Regions from separate parts of the Fictibacillus sp. KU28468 genome, predicted to be linked through region 2. Evidence: riboswitches for the same ligand, from Rfam matches in the RefSeq annotation. Region 2 holds a riboswitch; the other holds the start of a gene.

Region 1 (8,133 bases), 2.0 Mb from region 2:
GTTTCTCACTTCGTCTTGCTGCCAGAAAACTCATTTGGGGATGAGGACGAAGAAATTGAAAATATGATCAGATTTGTGATGGATGGCGTACGGAACAGGAAAGAAACTTAAATTATAAAGGCTTTACCCCTAAATTGTCCAACGCCTCATTCACATCCTGAAGGTTATAGATTTCCTTCTCCAAACAAAATTGAATGACCAGGTCTGATGTATCACTGTCAGACAAAGAGAAGCCGGCAGAGCTTAGAAGCTCACCGGCTTCTTCTATGTTTAATTGAAGAGCCAGGGCGAGTGCAATGACCGTATTTTTTCGCGGCCGGTAATCAGGATTGGAACGGATCTTTGAAAAATGGCGGCGGTCGATTCCTGCTTTTTTGTAGATTTCAGAATCACTGGCGCCTCTTTGATCGATATAGATGAACAAGAGATGGCGGAGGGAAGGTTTGCGTCTGGACTGGATAAACTCGTCAAGGTCCGATGGCTGTTGATCTTCTTCAAGGATTTCGCTCTCTAGAGGTGCACAGGCCTGTAAAATCTCTGCAGGAGAACGGTTCAGGCAGTAGTCTACATATTCTTTTAGTTCAATCAGAGTTTTTTCTGCGAGCATTGTGATAACCTCCCCAAAATGTCGCTTGCCAGGCGACCAACTGATGGCAGAATCCAGCTATTATTATAGCATGAAGAATAGAAGGGGATGGGTCGCATGAATCACAATAAAACGGAGATGATCTTTCTGCTGGACCGGAGCGGATCAATGGCAGGGCTTGAAGAGGAAACGATCGGGGGGTTTAACAGGCTGATTGAAAAACAATGCCGGCCGGAAGGAGAGACGGAAATTACGGCGATCCTTTTTGATGATCAGTATGAGGTCGTATGGACTGGCAAAAACGCCAGAGAGGCAAGGCTGTCAGACAAAGAGTATTTTGTAAGAGGCTGTACCGCACTGCTGGATGCCATCGGTAAAGCGATCGTGGATACCGGGCGCAGGCTAGCAATGACAGACGAGAGTGAAAGGCCAGGCAAGGTCATCTTCATCGTTACTACTGATGGGATGGAAAACGCGAGCACGGAATTTACCTATCCCAAAATAAAAGAGCTGATCAAGCACCAGCAGGAGATATACAGCTGGGAGTTTATATTTATGGGAGCGAACATCGACGCCGTGAAGGAAGCGGACAGCATTGGGATTTCAGTCGATAACGCCTATAACTTTGAGGCTTCATCACATGGGGTAGAGGAGATGTATGCTGTCATGTGTGAAGCGGTGGCGGAGAAAAGGGAGAAATGATTATCATATGGGCAAAGGAGCACCCACCGTTTTTTTCGGCGGGTGCTTTTTAGTTCGGATAATAGATGGTCATACTCAAGCGGGTCAAGGTATCACCGGAGTTATGGTAGACGTGGGGCCTGTCGGCTCTGAACTGGATAGAGTCCCCATTTTTCACGGTGTATTCTATGTTATTCACACGTACGGTTAATTCTCCGTCAAAAACAGTTACAAATTCTTCGGTGCCTTCTCCATGAGCGTCAGAGCTTAGAAAGCCGCCTTTGTCGATCTCGACGGAATACATTTCAAATCGGCGGTCATCCTGGAATGGAAAGTAGGGATATACTCTGTATTTTCCGTTGTCCCCTGTTAAGGCTTGTACTTCGCTTCGCAAGACTACTTTCGTATCGGGCTGCGGATCATTGATCAGGGCAGTAAACGAGATCTTTAGTCCATTGGCGATTTTCCAGATCGTCGTAATGGTAGGGCTGGATTCGCCTCTCTCAATTTGTCCGATCATTGTTTTGCTTACACCGGTCAGTTCAGCCACTTTTTCAAGGCTTAATTTTTTGTTTTCCCGAAAGGCTTTTAAATTTTTCGCAATGATAAGATGGATTTCCTCCATAAATAACCTCCAGACCTATTTACAATATAGCGACCGTTCTGTACAATATATTGAAAATCGTTATAGTGTTCAATATAGACATTATAACATACGAAACGGAGGGAAATCACAATGTCCATTTTGTCTTTTTTGTTGTACGTGTTTGTTACAAGCTTCACTCCAGGTCCGAATAACATTATGGCGATGCTGTTTGCCAACCAATACGGTTTGAAGCGAACCCTCAGATTCTGTATTGGAGTTGGAGCTGGATTCTTTATCATCATCATGCTGAGCAGCTACTTTAATCTTTGGCTGAGGAACTTCATACCAAAGATCGAGTTTGCGATGACGATCCTGGGTGCGGTCTATATGCTGTATCTGGCTTATAAGGTGTTAACCAGCAAAAGCAAGACTAAAAACAGCGAACGAGAAGACAAGAACAACAGTTTTAAAGCAGGCATGCTGCTTCAGTTTGTAAATCCAAAAGGCCTCTTATATGGCTTGACTGTCATTTCCACGTTTGTGATTCCCTTTTACCATTCCAATGCCAGCCTGCTGCTGATTTCATTATTTCTAGCGTTTATCGGCTTCCTGGCTACGTTTAGCTGGAGTCTGTTCGGTTCCATGTTTCAAGTCTTTTTATCAAAATACAGAAGAGCATTCAATGTGGTGATGGCCCTTTTGTTGGTGTATAGTGCGGTTTCGGTGGTTGTGGAATAAGATATCAATGATTTAAACGATCGTTTAAAGAGGCTGGTCATTAGGTCAGGTCTCTTTCTTCATATAATCTGGATCGATAGAAAAAAAGAGCACTGGCTGAGAAAAATGCAGCCGTGCTCTTTTGGTTACCAGAAGGATTATTTACTTTTTCGCCTTGCTGACCTTCAGTTTCTTGCCTTTAACTGTGGTATTTTCCATGGCTTGCAGGACAAGTGAGCCTTTTCCGTTAAGAATATCAACATAGGACCAATTCTCCTGGATGGTGATAATGCCGATATCATCTGCTGAGACTCCAGGGATTTTTGCGATGGTTCCAACGAAATCGACCGCTCGGATCTTCTTGTTTTTCCCGCCGCTGAAGTGGAGTTTCGTAATATCCTGGTTGATTCGGGCCGTTTTATTATTTCTCACGACTCGGCGCCCGCTGAGCTTTTCTTCAAAAGCCCGCTGCATTTTAGCCACTTCTTGTTTTGTCGGTGCTTCCGCTTCATCGATCTCAAAGCCGATGTATCTTTCGATGGCTCTAAGATATTTTCCTTCATAAGGCAATGCAAACGTAATGGCTCTTCCTTTTTTGCCGGCCCGGCCAGTTCTTCCTGTACGGTGGACATAGCTCTCTTTTTCTATAGGAACGTCATAGTTGATAACGAGGGTTACATTATCAATATCAATTCCTCTCGCAGCCACATCCGTGGCGACAAGGTAACGGAAATTCCCGATCTTGAACCCCTCCATCACTGCGAATCGATCTTCTTGTTCCAATCCTCCATGAAGCTTTTCAACAGAATACTGAGAGGCTTCGAGCTCTGCATACACGGTATCGACGTGCTCTTTCGTATTGCAGAAAATGATGCAGCTGTCCGGGTTTTCAACGACCGTCACGTCTTTCAGAAGAGCAAGCTTCGCCTCTTCCTGAACGTTGATTAAAGAATGCTCGATCGTATCTGTCGTCATCCCGGCAGAAGCTATTTCGATTTTTGCTGGATCCTTCATATATTGATGGCAGAGATTTTCGATATCTTTTGGCAATGTTGCAGAAAAGACCATGGTCACTCTGTTTGAAGGAAGCTGTTTAATAATCTTTTTGACTTCATCAATAAAGCCCATATTCAGCATTTCATCTGCTTCATCAATGATCAGGTACTTGATTTGGTCCAAGACCAGGGTTTCACGTTCGATATGGTCCATGACGCGTCCCGGTGTACCGACGACGACATGCGTTTTTTGTTTCAATTCTTCTTTTTGTTTCGCAAAAGGCTCTTTACCATATACAGCAACAGCTTTAATCCGCTTGAACCTTCCAATGTTGGTCAGGTCTTCACGAACTTGAACAGCGAGCTCGCGAGTGGGAGTAAGGATTAATGCTTGTGGCCGTTTTTCTTCCCATTCCAGCATTTCGCATACTGGAATACCAAAGGCTGCTGTTTTTCCGCTGCCTGTTTGGGATTTTACGACCAGATCTTGCTTTTCCAGAGCTAATGGTATGACTTCAGTCTGAACCTCAGTCGGAGTTTCATATTTCAACACTGTAAGTGCTCGTTTTATTTCATCGCTTATACGATAATCGTTAAAACTTCTATTATTCATGTAGGAACCTCGATTTTTTATATTATCCAGAATCAGCATAACCTGAATAGTGTTCATTATACTTGAAATGATGGACAATCGGGTTTATTTTTAAACGATTGTTTAAAGGAACCCTTCCGTACGATCGCAGGTGATAGGTAAACAATGATATAAAGAGGGCATTAAATCAAAAGTAAAAAGCTGGCAACAAAAAACAGTTGAAGGAACAACAGCGCTGTTTTATAATAACTTTTAGCGTTAACTAACTTGATATTAAAAAATCCTCATCAATCCGATGAGGTAGAGGTCGCGGCTTTTATAAGTAGGACGTACGAGATGCAGAGGACATCATAGACTCCGTGTGAAAGGAAAAGCTGCCGAAATTTGTGCTTAACTCTGGAAGTATGAATTGGGGCTGTATTCGAACAGGAACAGCACTGTCACACCCACGAATAACCGGTGGGTGGGATGCGCTATCTTACGGAAGGCATGATGCGGATTAATAATAATCGTCGCCCAATGCTTGGCGGCTTTTTTTAATTCCCACTCCTTCCTAAATCGAAAAGGAGTTTTTTTATGCGAAACACAGCACAGAATCCATCACAACCGCAGTCGCCAAACGCGGACAATGAATTAAAGCGGGGACTGAAATCCCGCCATTTAACGATGATCTCTCTTGGGGGAACGATCGGAACAGGATTATTTTTAGCAAGCGGAGGATCCATTCATACTGCAGGACCAGGCGGCGTTCTGTTTTCATATGTAGCGATTGGAATCATGGTGTTCTTCTTAATGACAAGCCTTGCAGAAATGGCGTCTTACATGCCGGTTGCGGGTTCATTCAGCACGTATGCTTCAAAATTTGTGGATCCATCACTAGGATTCGCGCTCGGCTGGAACTATTGGTACAACTGGGCAATCACCATTGCAGCTGAACTTGCTGCCGTAACATTAATCATGAAATTTTGGTTTCCAGATACCCCTTCTTTTATCTGGAGTGCACTGTTCCTAGGCATTATGTTCTTATTAAATTATTTATCAGTAAAAGGGTTTGGTGAAGCAGAATATTGGTTCTCGCTGATCAAAGTCATTACGGTCATCATCTTCTTGATCTTAGGAACACTTATGATCTTCGGCATTTTAGGCGGAGATCCGATCGGATTTAAGAACTTTACGATCGCTGACGCACCGTTCCACGGCGGATTCTTTACGACGCTTGGCGTATTTATGGCTGCAGGTTTCTCCTTTCAGGGAACAGAACTGTTAGGGGTTGCGGCAGGAGAAACAGAAGATCCGAAAAAGAACATCCCGAAAGCGATCAAAAGTGTGTTCTGGCGTATCCTTTTGTTCTATGTTCTGGCAATCTTGGTCATTTCTTTAATCATTCCCTACACAGACAGCCGATTGGCAAGCAGCGATATTACTGTAAGTCCATTCACACTTGTCTTTGATAAAGCAGGAATTGCGTTTGCGGCTTCCGTTATGAACGCGATCATCTTAACAGCAGTATTGTCTGCCGGCAACTCCGGTATGTATGCATCGACCCGTATGCTTTGGGATATGGCACGAGACGGAAAGGCACCTAAGTTTCTGGCGAAGCTGGATTCCCGCGGTGTACCGGTTCCAGCCCTAATTGTCACAGCCGCTGTTGGAGCTGTAGCTTTCTTTGCTTCACTGTTCGGTGACGGCGTCATCTACACATGGCTGCTGAATGCTTCCGGGATGTCCGGCTTTATCGCCTGGCTCGGAATTGCGATCAGCCATTACCGATTCAGAAGAGCGTATGTGGCACAGGGGCGGAATTTAAAAGAACTGCCATACTTGGCAAAATGGTTCCCAATCGGTCCGATCTTTGCTTTCGCTCTCTGTTTTGTCGTTATCCTTGGTCAAAACTATTCTGCCTTTACAGGCGGAAGCATCGATTGGAAAGGAGCCCTTGTTTCATACATTGGGATTCCGATCTTCCTGGCTGTTTGGTTAGGCTATAAATTCAAACACAAAACAAAAGTCGTACCACTTAAAGAGTGTGATTTTGAATAAGAAATAAGAGAAGCAGGAGCCTTTCGGGGTTCCTGCTTTTTTAGTGAAAAAGGTATCGTCTTCTAAACGCAAAACATATAAATTAACACTTACGTCAAGTGAAGGAGAATGGCAGCGAAAATAGAGAACGCAGGAGCATATAGGGGTTCCGAGAGTAACCTGTAGCGAAGCAAAGAGGCCAAGCTCAATATTGAGCAGGGTCTCTTTGGAAGTTGTTACCAAATGGAAGTTGTTTTACTAATTAGTAAAACAACTCTCTAAGCACATTCGGAAAATGGTAAACAGGGTTATGCATGTACCCACGTGTTTTTACATTTCTTTTGCGCTTCGATTTGAAAAGATTTTTGTTCCCGTGGTAAAGAGAGATATACCATATTTTCACCATCTGGTAGAACTCGCGATATTCACGGTTGGACAGTGAAAGATCTTGCGGAAATCCGATGTCATAAAGCCGTTCCATAAAGAAGTTTTCAGCAATCTTATCGGTTTCCTCGGAGATCTTCCCGCGCTTCACATCAAAACCTTTATGCTGCAACTGACGCTCGAATCCATTCAGTGTATTTCCTCTGCAGAGCAGCACGGCTTCATCTTTTGGAACATTTAACTGGGTGAGAAGAGACATAATGTACTCTTCTTTAGAGGTTTTTAATGATGTTTCAGAGGGGAGCGGGACATAGACAGCCGCTTGTTCTCCGGTTTCTATTCTTCTGGCTGCGAACACTTCTCCTAATATGGGGCATCCATTTCCTGCATCATCTACTTCAATCATTTAATAGATTCTCCTATTGTATATTCTTATAGAACATTAACTCTCAGCTTCAATTTCATCAGCAAAGACATTCATCTTGCTTTGAATGTGGTCGGCCAGGTCTGCATTGGTGTAGATATCTATTCCAGGCTCACCAGGACTGCCAATCTAAGCAACAATGATGAAAGCCGTCTTTTTGTTTGGCTGTTTTCGTAACCTTTGTTGCTCTTAGGGGTGGTTGATTTCCGTTTCAGGCTGCTCGCTTTTACCGGCATAAACGCCTACTTTCGCGGGGCGTGCGGTGAGCCTTACCGGCGCCAGCGCCTACTTTCCCGGCGCATGGCGCCTGTGGGTCTCACCTGTCCCGCTGCTCACGCAGGACAAGGAAGGCTGCGGCAGCGTTATATCGCACGAAGAAAATGTGAAATTCATTTTCGAGGAGTCTCGCACCTTGCACTCCAATCAACTTGTCAATGAAGGCTCTTTACAAAAATGTTCCCAAAGCAACAATCTTTTAGAAAAGAGTTTTTTGTTTTTATAGTCAACTATGAAGCGGCCCACTTCTTTTTCATCGTTGAACTTCATTTTTTTAATTCGGCTTTGTCCCGGGTTAATCTCGGTATCGGAGAATCCCCCGCTCATCAACGGTTTAATACGCTGTAAAAAGGGTTTAACGTCATTCGATTCAAAATCCAATGAAGCATCCTGAAGGTTATCTTTCTGAATCGCGTCATGAGAAGGTGTTAGAGCACACCCGCTTGTACTAAAGAGAAGCAGTAAAGCCAGGGGTAAAAACTTCACTTTCATTCTTAAAATTTCCTTTAGCATTGAAAATGTTACATCTTCCATTATACAGCAACCACTTAAATGAACAAAAAAGCAGAAGTCTTTTTTACTGACTCCTGCTTACATCGGTTTGCTTATTTTGTTTGTAATTGAGAAGAAAGAAGTTGTTCAAGTTGGAAGAATTGGAGTGGGCGCTGGCAGATACCTTGCTTTCCATACAGAAAGGGTCGCATAGCGAAAAGTGGCGAAAAGAAATTACGCTGAATGATCAGCCGTTGATAAAAACCGTCCTCTCCTTTATCCATGAACACTATGCCAGTGAACTGTCACTGGAGGAATTGGCTAAAGCATCCAGGCTGAGCAAGTATCATTTTATACGAACGTTTAAAGAGGCTGCAGGCT
Region 2 (8,133 bases):
AAACCATTTTAGAAAGGAGCGGTTATAATGCAGGGATCGAAAGAAAGGAAAAAGACACCAATCAGTAAAAAAATCCAAGAGAACGAACAGCAGCTGAAATCACGGCTGGGCATCGGAATCAGCTTTGATGTGGGTGTCAGGAAACTGCATCTATTAAAAAAAGAAGTCCAGATCTATTATTGCACTGGACTATGTGACAGCCTTTTTATCATTGAGATCATGAGAGAGCTCATGGACATGGACCATGGGCATCGGGCTCCCTCCAATGTAAAAGAAATTCTTCATGAACATCTGTCTCACCAGCAGGTGGAACTGACCGACAATTTGGAGATTGCTATTGACCGCATGCTTTCTGGATTGATTGCCGTCTTTCTTGAAGGGGAAGACCAAGCTTTCATCGTGGATGTCCGTAGCTATCCGGGCAGGCAGCCGGAAGAACCGGATACAGAAAAGGTAGTCCGCGGCTCCCGTGATGGATATACGGAAAATATAATTGTCAATACAGCTCTTACCCGCAGGCGGATCAGGGATGAACGGCTCCGCCACGAAATAATGCAGGTCGGTAAACGATCCAAAACAGACATCTGTATCTGCTATATTGATGACATTGCCGATCCCGGGCTCGTCAACCTTGTCAAAAAAGAATTGCAGAGCATTGACATCGACGGTATTCCAATGGCCGATAAAACGATCGAAGAATTTCTTGTAAAGCAAGGCTGGGATCCTTTTCCGCTCGTCCGTTATACCGAGCGGCCGGATGTCGCTGCACAGCATCTCATGGAGGGGCATGTTCTGATTATTACGGATACAAGCCCATCGGTCATCATTACCCCGACTACTTATTTCCACCATATTCAGCATGCTGAAGAGTTCAGGCAGACCCCGATGGTAGGAGCTTTTATCCGATGGGTCCGTTTCGCAGGGATTATCGCTTCACTTTTACTTGTGCCTCTCTGGTACCTCTATGCCACTCAGGAAAACCTGCTTCCTCCTAATATTGATTTTATCGGTCCGAACAAAACGACGCATATTCCTTTATTTCTGCAGATCCTCTTTGCTGAGATCGGGATAGAAATATTGAGGGTAGCGGCTATCCATACCCCCAGTCCGCTGTCGACGGCCATGGGTTTGATCGCTGCCGTATTGATCGGACAGATCGCGATCGATGTCGGACTGTTTGTTCCAGAAGTTATTCTCTATGTTTCCGTAGCGGCGATCGGCGGTTTCTCGACTCCAAGCTATGAGCTGAGTGTAGCCAATAAGATGCTCCGGCTCCTGCTGCTTATCTTAACTGCCATTTTCCATGTGCCGGGATTTGTAGGTGGGATCACCTTAATAATGCTTTATCTGTGCTCGATGAAGAACTTGAATACCCCTTACTTATGGCCATTTATACCGTTTAACGCAAAAGCCTTCCTGCAGATTGTCATCCGGCTCGCTGTGCCGCTCTCAAAGATCAGGCCAAGCATCGTCCATCCGCAGAACAGCAAAAAACAGCCGACTTCCTAAGAAGTATTGCCGAAAGAAAAAATTTGTGATAAATTTGTTCATAACAATTGGATATGCCTCATTTATATATAATGGGGTAGAGGCGCAAAGCGGATCAGTAGGATGATGGAGTGAATGGACATGAAGAAATCATTTTAAAGGCCAATTTGCCGAAGTGTGAAGATGGTCCATACATCCTCATGCTGGGTCGCTGCCGAACAGACAGCGGACTGTCACTGCATCATGCAGTGGAGAACTATTCCGGCAAATGGGGGTACGGTGTAAGACAGCTAATGTACCTTAATACATTAGCTGTCTTTGTTTTTCGTCGGAACAGAATCTCTAATGGAAAAGCAGAGGGGAGATTTTTTCATGTATTTACATGGTACTAGTTCAATCAATGATGACAATCACTTAACAATCGGCGGGGTTGACACCGTTCAGCTGGCGTGTGAATATGGTACACCGCTTTATATTTATGATGTAGAGCTGATCCGAAAGCGTGCGAGGTCGTTCAAGAAAGCGTTTGAGGAACAAGGGATCAAAGCACAAGTGGCTTATGCAAGCAAAGCGTTCTCATGTTTGGCGCAAGTCCAACTGATGGACGAGGAGGGAATGAGCCTGGATGTTGTATCAGGCGGGGAGCTGTATACCGCTCTTTCAGCTGGTTTCCCGGCGGATCGTATTCATTTTCATGGAAACAACAAAAGTTACCAGGAACTTCAATATGCTCTTCAATCGGAGATCGGATGTTTTGTTGTCGATAACTTTCATGAACTCCGCATGCTCGAAAGCCTTTGCAATCAGCTGAACAAGAACACATCCATCTTGCTGAGGATCACTCCGGGTATTGAAGCTCATACACACGAGTACATCCTGACTGGGCAGGAGGATTCCAAGTTCGGTTTTGACCTTCAGAACGGGCAGGCAGAACAGGCGGTTCTAGAGTCGCTTGAATCACACCGTCTTAACCTCTTGGGCGTTCATTTCCATATCGGTTCACAAATATTTGAGACCACGGGATTTGTTCTGGCAATTCAAAAGCTTTACGAATATCTCGGTAGATGGGATACAGAATTTTCTTTCTTTCCTGAAGTCCTGAACCTCGGAGGCGGATTCGGCATCCGCTATACAGAAGAAGATGAACCGCTCGAACCGAAAGAATACATTGACGCGATGATCCAGGAGATCACCAGGTTATCATCTAGCGCCTCTGTTGCTGTTCCGGAAATTTGGATTGAACCCGGGCGTTCACTGGTCGGAGATGCAGGAACGACCATCTACTCAATCGGATCTCAAAAAGATATACCTTCTGTCCGTCACTATGTGGCTGTCGACGGGGGCATGAGCGATAACATTCGTCCTGCTCTATATCAAGCCCAGTATGAAGCCGCGCTTGCAAACCGTGCCGGTGAAAAAGGGACGAAAAAAGTTTCAATCGCCGGGAAATGCTGTGAATCAGGGGATATGCTGATCTGGGACATCATGCTCCCGGAGACGAAGAGCGGAGACTTGCTTGCTGTCTTCTGCACGGGTGCTTATGGCTATTCCATGTCCAACAACTATAACCGCATACCCCGGCCGGCGGTCGTTTTTGCTGAAAAAGGGGAAGCTCGCCTCGTTGTGAAAAGAGAATCTTATGAAGATCTCTTACGCCTGGATCTTCCTTTAAAGAACGGCGTGTTTGCCGGCAATTAAGATGAGCTTGCGGACCTCGCTGGACTCTGGGCCAAAAAAAGCATAAAATAATGAAGTATGTTGAATTCAGGAGGTTATATCTATGAAAAAAGGTTCTATCGAATTTGAAAACGGCGAAAAAATTTCCATTGAGCTTTTTCCGGAAGAAGCACCGGGGACAGTAGCTAACTTTGAAAAATTAGCAAACGAAGGTTTCTACAATGGGGTAACATTCCATCGTGTAATTCCTGGCTTTGTAGCACAAGGCGGAGATCCGACAGGAACAGGTGCAGGCGGCCCTGGCTATACGATCAAATGCGAAACAGCCGGAAACCCTCACAAACACGTGGCTGGTTCTCTTTCAATGGCACATGCCGGCAAAGACACAGGCGGAAGCCAGTTCTTTATCGTTCATGAGCCGCAGCCGCATTTAAACGGCGTTCATACTGTTTTCGGACAAGTTACCGAAGGCATGGACACGGTTCTTCGAATCAAACAAGGCGATGTAATGAAAGAAGTTAAAGTTTGGGAAGAATAAGAATAGTGAAAACCCCCGGTTTCCCGGGGGTTTTTTTGTGGGATATTCTTGTGGGAAAAGGTTTGAAGTGCGCCGCCCGGCCTCAGCTCTTCTTTTTCATCCGCAGCTGCTTTTGCGCTTCACGTTCTAAAATAACATCACTCCGGTCACGCAGTTTATGCTTGTGCACGATCCTTTCATCCGCCATATCGCTTTCATTGCCCCAAACCGAGCCTTGTTTTTCAATGCAGCGGCAGCACTGGTCCATGAGTGCTTCATCTGCAACAGGAAGATTCAGGTCTGTAAAAGGCTTTCGGCATTCAATCTCATCCAATCTTATCATGAGCCTTTCCAGCAGTGCTGTGCCATCAAGTCCGAGCCTCGTGAGATCCTTTTTATGTGCGGACAGTTTACCGATTGCGCTCTTCATCATTCTGAGTGCTCCAATGTCATTGCCTCTCCGCTGATGGTAGAGTGAGACCGCGACCTGGATCAATCCGACCCAGACGCCGTTTTGCTGACCTTCGCTTTTCCAATGCTCTTCAAGTACTTCATGGCATTCGAAAAAGTCCCTCGATCCGTGGAAGTAGGCAAGGTATTCAATGTATGCTTCTGGGTACATCAATGGCCTCCTGGTTTGCTTTTTACAGTCTATCTTACTAAAAATTTTAAGATGCAAAAAGGAACTGTGTTAAAAATATGGTATAATTCCGGTACAATATTGAATTTGGAAACAGGGGTTACTACTATGAAGTATAGCGTGAAAGTCGATGCATTTGAAGGTCCTCTCGATCTGCTCCTGCATCTGATCACTTCGTACGAGATCGATATATACGATATACCCGTTGCTGCGATTACAGAGCAATATATGAACTATATACATACGATGCAGGAATTAAAATTGGATGTGGCCAGTGAATACCTGGTCATGGCGGCAACGCTTCTCGCCATCAAGAGCAAGATGCTGCTCCCAAAACAGGACGTACAGGATCTTGATCAGCAGATGGAGATTGAGATGGATGAAGATCCCCGGGAAGATCTCGTCCGCAGGCTTATTGAATATCGAAAATTTAAGCAGGCTGCAGTCGGCCTGAAGGAGAAAGAAACGGCCAGAAGCATGATCTTTACAAGGGAGGCTATGGATCTGACGTACTATGAAAACCAAGAAGAAGAAGTCAATCCCGTAGCTAACGTAACGATCTATGATATGCTCGCCGCCATGCAGAAGATTTTTACTAAAAAACTCGAGAAGGCGCCGAGAAAAACAACGATTGAGCGCCAGGAGATCCCGATTGAGACAAGGATGAAGCAGATCATCAATGAGATCCGTTATTCGAGCGGCAGAAAGAAATTTTCCGATCTTTTCACCTCCTCAAACCGGGAACATCTTGTTGTCACTTTTCTGGCTGTGCTGGAATTAATGAAGACGAAAGATGTGACATGTGAGCAAGAAAACAATTTTAGCGAAATTTTTATTTATGCAACAAAGGAGAATGAAGTTTGAGTCAATCAGCAGAACATAAAGCGGTCATTGAAGGGCTAATATTTGTTTCGGGGGAAGAGGGTATTGAAAAAAAGCAGATAGCAGACGTTCTGCAGATCGGCATGGATGCGGCTGAAGAGCTTCTTGATGAGCTGGTCAAAGACTACAAGTCTGATACGAGAGGCATGGAAATCATTGAAATCGCCGGTTCATTCCAGTTTGTTACGAAGCGCGAACATGCCGGCTATTATGAAAGGCTTGTATCTGCTCCCTCCCACTCCAGCCTGTCACAGGCAGCTTTGGAAACACTTGCAATCATCGCCTATAAACAGCCGATCACGAGGGCTGAAATAGAGGAAGTCAGAGGGGTAAAGACTGAAAAGCCGCTGCAGACGCTCTCTTCTAAAGGGCTCATCAAAGAAACAGGCCGTGCAGAAGGAACCGGCCGGGCTATTCTATACGGTACGACAAAGAATTTTCTGGAGCATTTTGGTTTAAAGTCATTGCACGAACTTCCGCCGCTCCCTGAGAAAGTGAACGATCAATCGATTGAAGAGGAAGCGGATCTGTTTTTTTCAAAGTTTCAAGAAACGATGGAATAATGGGAACAGGAGTTGAAGGCCTTGAAAATTAGAGCATGTACAGGATATGAGCTGGAAAAGGAAAAGCCGAACTCGCCGGAAGATTTTTTTAACCGTTCAGAAGTATTCTATGAACAAGAAGGACAAGAAAAAAGTTTTCAGCTTCTTTACGTGAGATATTTTGAGGAACAGCTCCTGCCGCACATCTCGGAACAATTAATCACGGATGATGGAGAGCAGCTGGCGATTAAAGACATCGCAGCCCTGGTTTGCTTGCTTCATTTGAAGGATGCCCTGGAAAGAAGAAGACTTTACATGAACAGGGAGGAAAACTTTCTTTCTCTCTTTCAGAACGTGGATTGGTCTGATGTTAAAAAGATTTGGAAAACAGTAAAACAGCAGTAAAAAAACGTCTCCTTAATGGATGCTTTTTTTATTAGAAAGAAATAAGGGCGTAAAACCGGTATTAAAAGGGAAAACTTACGTAACTACCCATACGGAGGTTTCAACATGCCCAAAATTGTATCCGTTCAAACAACGAATCTTCCACATAAGCTGGAACAAGAACAGGCTCTCGAATTTGCACGGGGATTATTTTCTCAATCATTTAAAGATATTGAGAGACTTCTGAAGGTGTTTCACAATGGCGAGATTGCGACCCGCCATTTTGCGAAGCCGCTGGAGTGGTTCAAAGAAACGCACTCTTTTCAGGAGAAGAACGATTTTTACATCGAAACCGCAACCAAGTATGGCGGAAGAGCGATTAAAAAATGTCTGCAAGATTCCCCCTTTTTAAGAAGGAATATTGAATATAAGGAGATTGATGCGATTTTCTTTATTTCCAGTTCTGGTTTTTCCACACCGAGCATTGAGGCAAGAATCATGAATGAACTGCCATTCTCACCCCATACAAAACGGGTGCCGATCTGGGGGCTTGGCTGTGCGGGAGGGGCATCGGGCTTTTCCCGAGCCTATGATTATTGCCGGGCGTATCCGAAAGCAAACGTCCTCGTACTAAGTGTGGAGCTGTGCAGCTTAACGTTCCAGCATGATGATCACAGTAAAAGCAACCTTGTCGGCACATCGCTCTTTTCAGACGGGGTCGGCTGTGCGCTTCTTTGCGGCGATGAGTCGGATGCGGCAGAAGCCTCAGCATTTCAAGCGATACCTGAAGTGAAAGATACGATGTCCACACTTATGCCGAACTCTGAAGATGTCATGGGGTGGGATGTGAAAGATAACGGACTCTATGTGGTATTTTCAAGGGACATACCGAATATTATCCGGGGCTGGCTGAAACCGAACGTGGACGGGTTCCTCGAAAAGAACAGCTTAACCGGGAGGGATATCAAACACTTTATTGCTCATCCGGGAGGAAAAAAAGTATTAGATGCCTACATTGATGCTCTTGAGATACCGCCGGAAAAGACGGAGATTTCCAAAGCGGTGCTGAAAGAGTTTGGCAATATGTCGTCAGCTACGGTGTTTTATGTGATGGAACGGTTTATGGCAAGAATGCCTGAACGGGGTGAAACCGGACTGATGGCAGCGCTTGGACCCGGTTTTTCTTCTGAACTGCTGTACATACAATGGACATAGGGGGGGAATGATCGTGTTTTTTCTTTTTCTCGGTGCACTGATTCTTCAAAGGCTTGCAGAGCTTGTAATCGCAAGGAGGAATGAAACGTTTCTTCGTTCGAAAGGAGCGTTTGAAGCAGGACAGGAACATTACAAATGGATGGTGGCGATTCATGCTTCATTTTTTTTCTTCTTGCTCCTGGAAGTCACACTATTCCATAAAGAGCCGGCCACCTGGTGGTGGATTCCTTTCTCTCTTTTTTTACTCGCCCAGATGGCCCGTGTTTGGTGCCTCAGATCGCTCGGAGCCTTTTGGAACACGAAAATTATTATTCTGCCTGGGGCACAAGTGGTGGCAAGAGGCCCTTACAAATATATCAGACACCCAAACTATTGTATCGTAACCATGGAGATCATCACGATCCCTCTTGTCTTTCAGGCCTATTTCACAGCTCTTCTTTTTCTTGTTTTAAACGCTGTTATCCTATCTGTCCGAATTCCAACAGAAGAGAGAGCCCTTCAGGAGGCAACCGATTACGGACAGCGATTCGACGGGAAACACAGATTCTTACCTGGTGACGAAACATAATTGGATATAATTTACCATCATAACCGTCCTGTTTTTGCATAAACTTGTACAAAACAACTAAGGACGGGATACTTATGCTCTATACATCGAAAAAATGGATTCTGCCGATATTAATAGCCGTAATGATCTTTCCTTACGCGCCATTTTCAGCTCATGCTGATGGTCCTGGTGTTTCCGCGAGAGCTGCTATCCTCATGGATCAGGATTCAGGAAGAATCCT

What was found. A riboswitch is a leader RNA that binds a small molecule or an ion and turns the genes downstream of it on or off. The one in region 2 is predicted to bind lysine.
Region 1: another riboswitch for lysine. It lies ahead of OKX00_RS20860 (amino acid permease); the one in region 2 lies ahead of lysA (diaminopimelate decarboxylase).

What each region holds. Positions count from the first base shown of each region.
Region 1 is NZ_CP110666.1:3,942,514-3,950,646, reverse strand. Features, by position in the region: gene OKX00_RS20890 (TetR/AcrR family transcriptional regulator) at 1-111, shown strand, start outside; gene OKX00_RS20885 (helix-turn-helix domain-containing protein) at 113-607, opposite strand; gene OKX00_RS20880 (vWA domain-containing protein) at 704-1,288, shown strand; gene OKX00_RS20875 (helix-turn-helix domain-containing protein) at 1,338-1,892, opposite strand; gene OKX00_RS20870 (LysE family transporter) at 2,004-2,591, shown strand; gene OKX00_RS20865 (DEAD/DEAH box helicase) at 2,733-4,178, opposite strand; lysine riboswitch at 4,451-4,641, shown strand; gene OKX00_RS20860 (amino acid permease) at 4,734-6,197, shown strand; gene OKX00_RS20855 (hypothetical protein) at 6,439-6,966, opposite strand; gene OKX00_RS20850 (hypothetical protein) at 7,247-7,486, shown strand; gene OKX00_RS20845 (helix-turn-helix domain-containing protein) at 7,905-8,133, shown strand, end outside.
Region 2 is NZ_CP110666.1:1,957,861-1,965,993, forward strand. Features, by position in the region: gene OKX00_RS10160 (stage V sporulation protein SpoVABEA) at 1-68, shown strand, start outside; gene OKX00_RS10165 (spore germination protein) at 28-1,509, shown strand; lysine riboswitch at 1,579-1,755, shown strand; gene lysA (diaminopimelate decarboxylase) at 1,861-3,186, shown strand; gene OKX00_RS10175 (peptidylprolyl isomerase) at 3,269-3,703, shown strand; gene OKX00_RS10180 (DUF309 domain-containing protein) at 3,786-4,304, opposite strand; gene OKX00_RS10185 (segregation/condensation protein A) at 4,431-5,186, shown strand; gene scpB (SMC-Scp complex subunit ScpB) at 5,183-5,767, shown strand; gene OKX00_RS10195 (hypothetical protein) at 5,789-6,151, shown strand; gene OKX00_RS10200 (type III polyketide synthase) at 6,257-7,345, shown strand; gene OKX00_RS10205 (isoprenylcysteine carboxyl methyltransferase family protein) at 7,353-7,913, shown strand; gene OKX00_RS23240 (D-alanyl-D-alanine carboxypeptidase family protein) at 7,988-8,133, shown strand, end outside.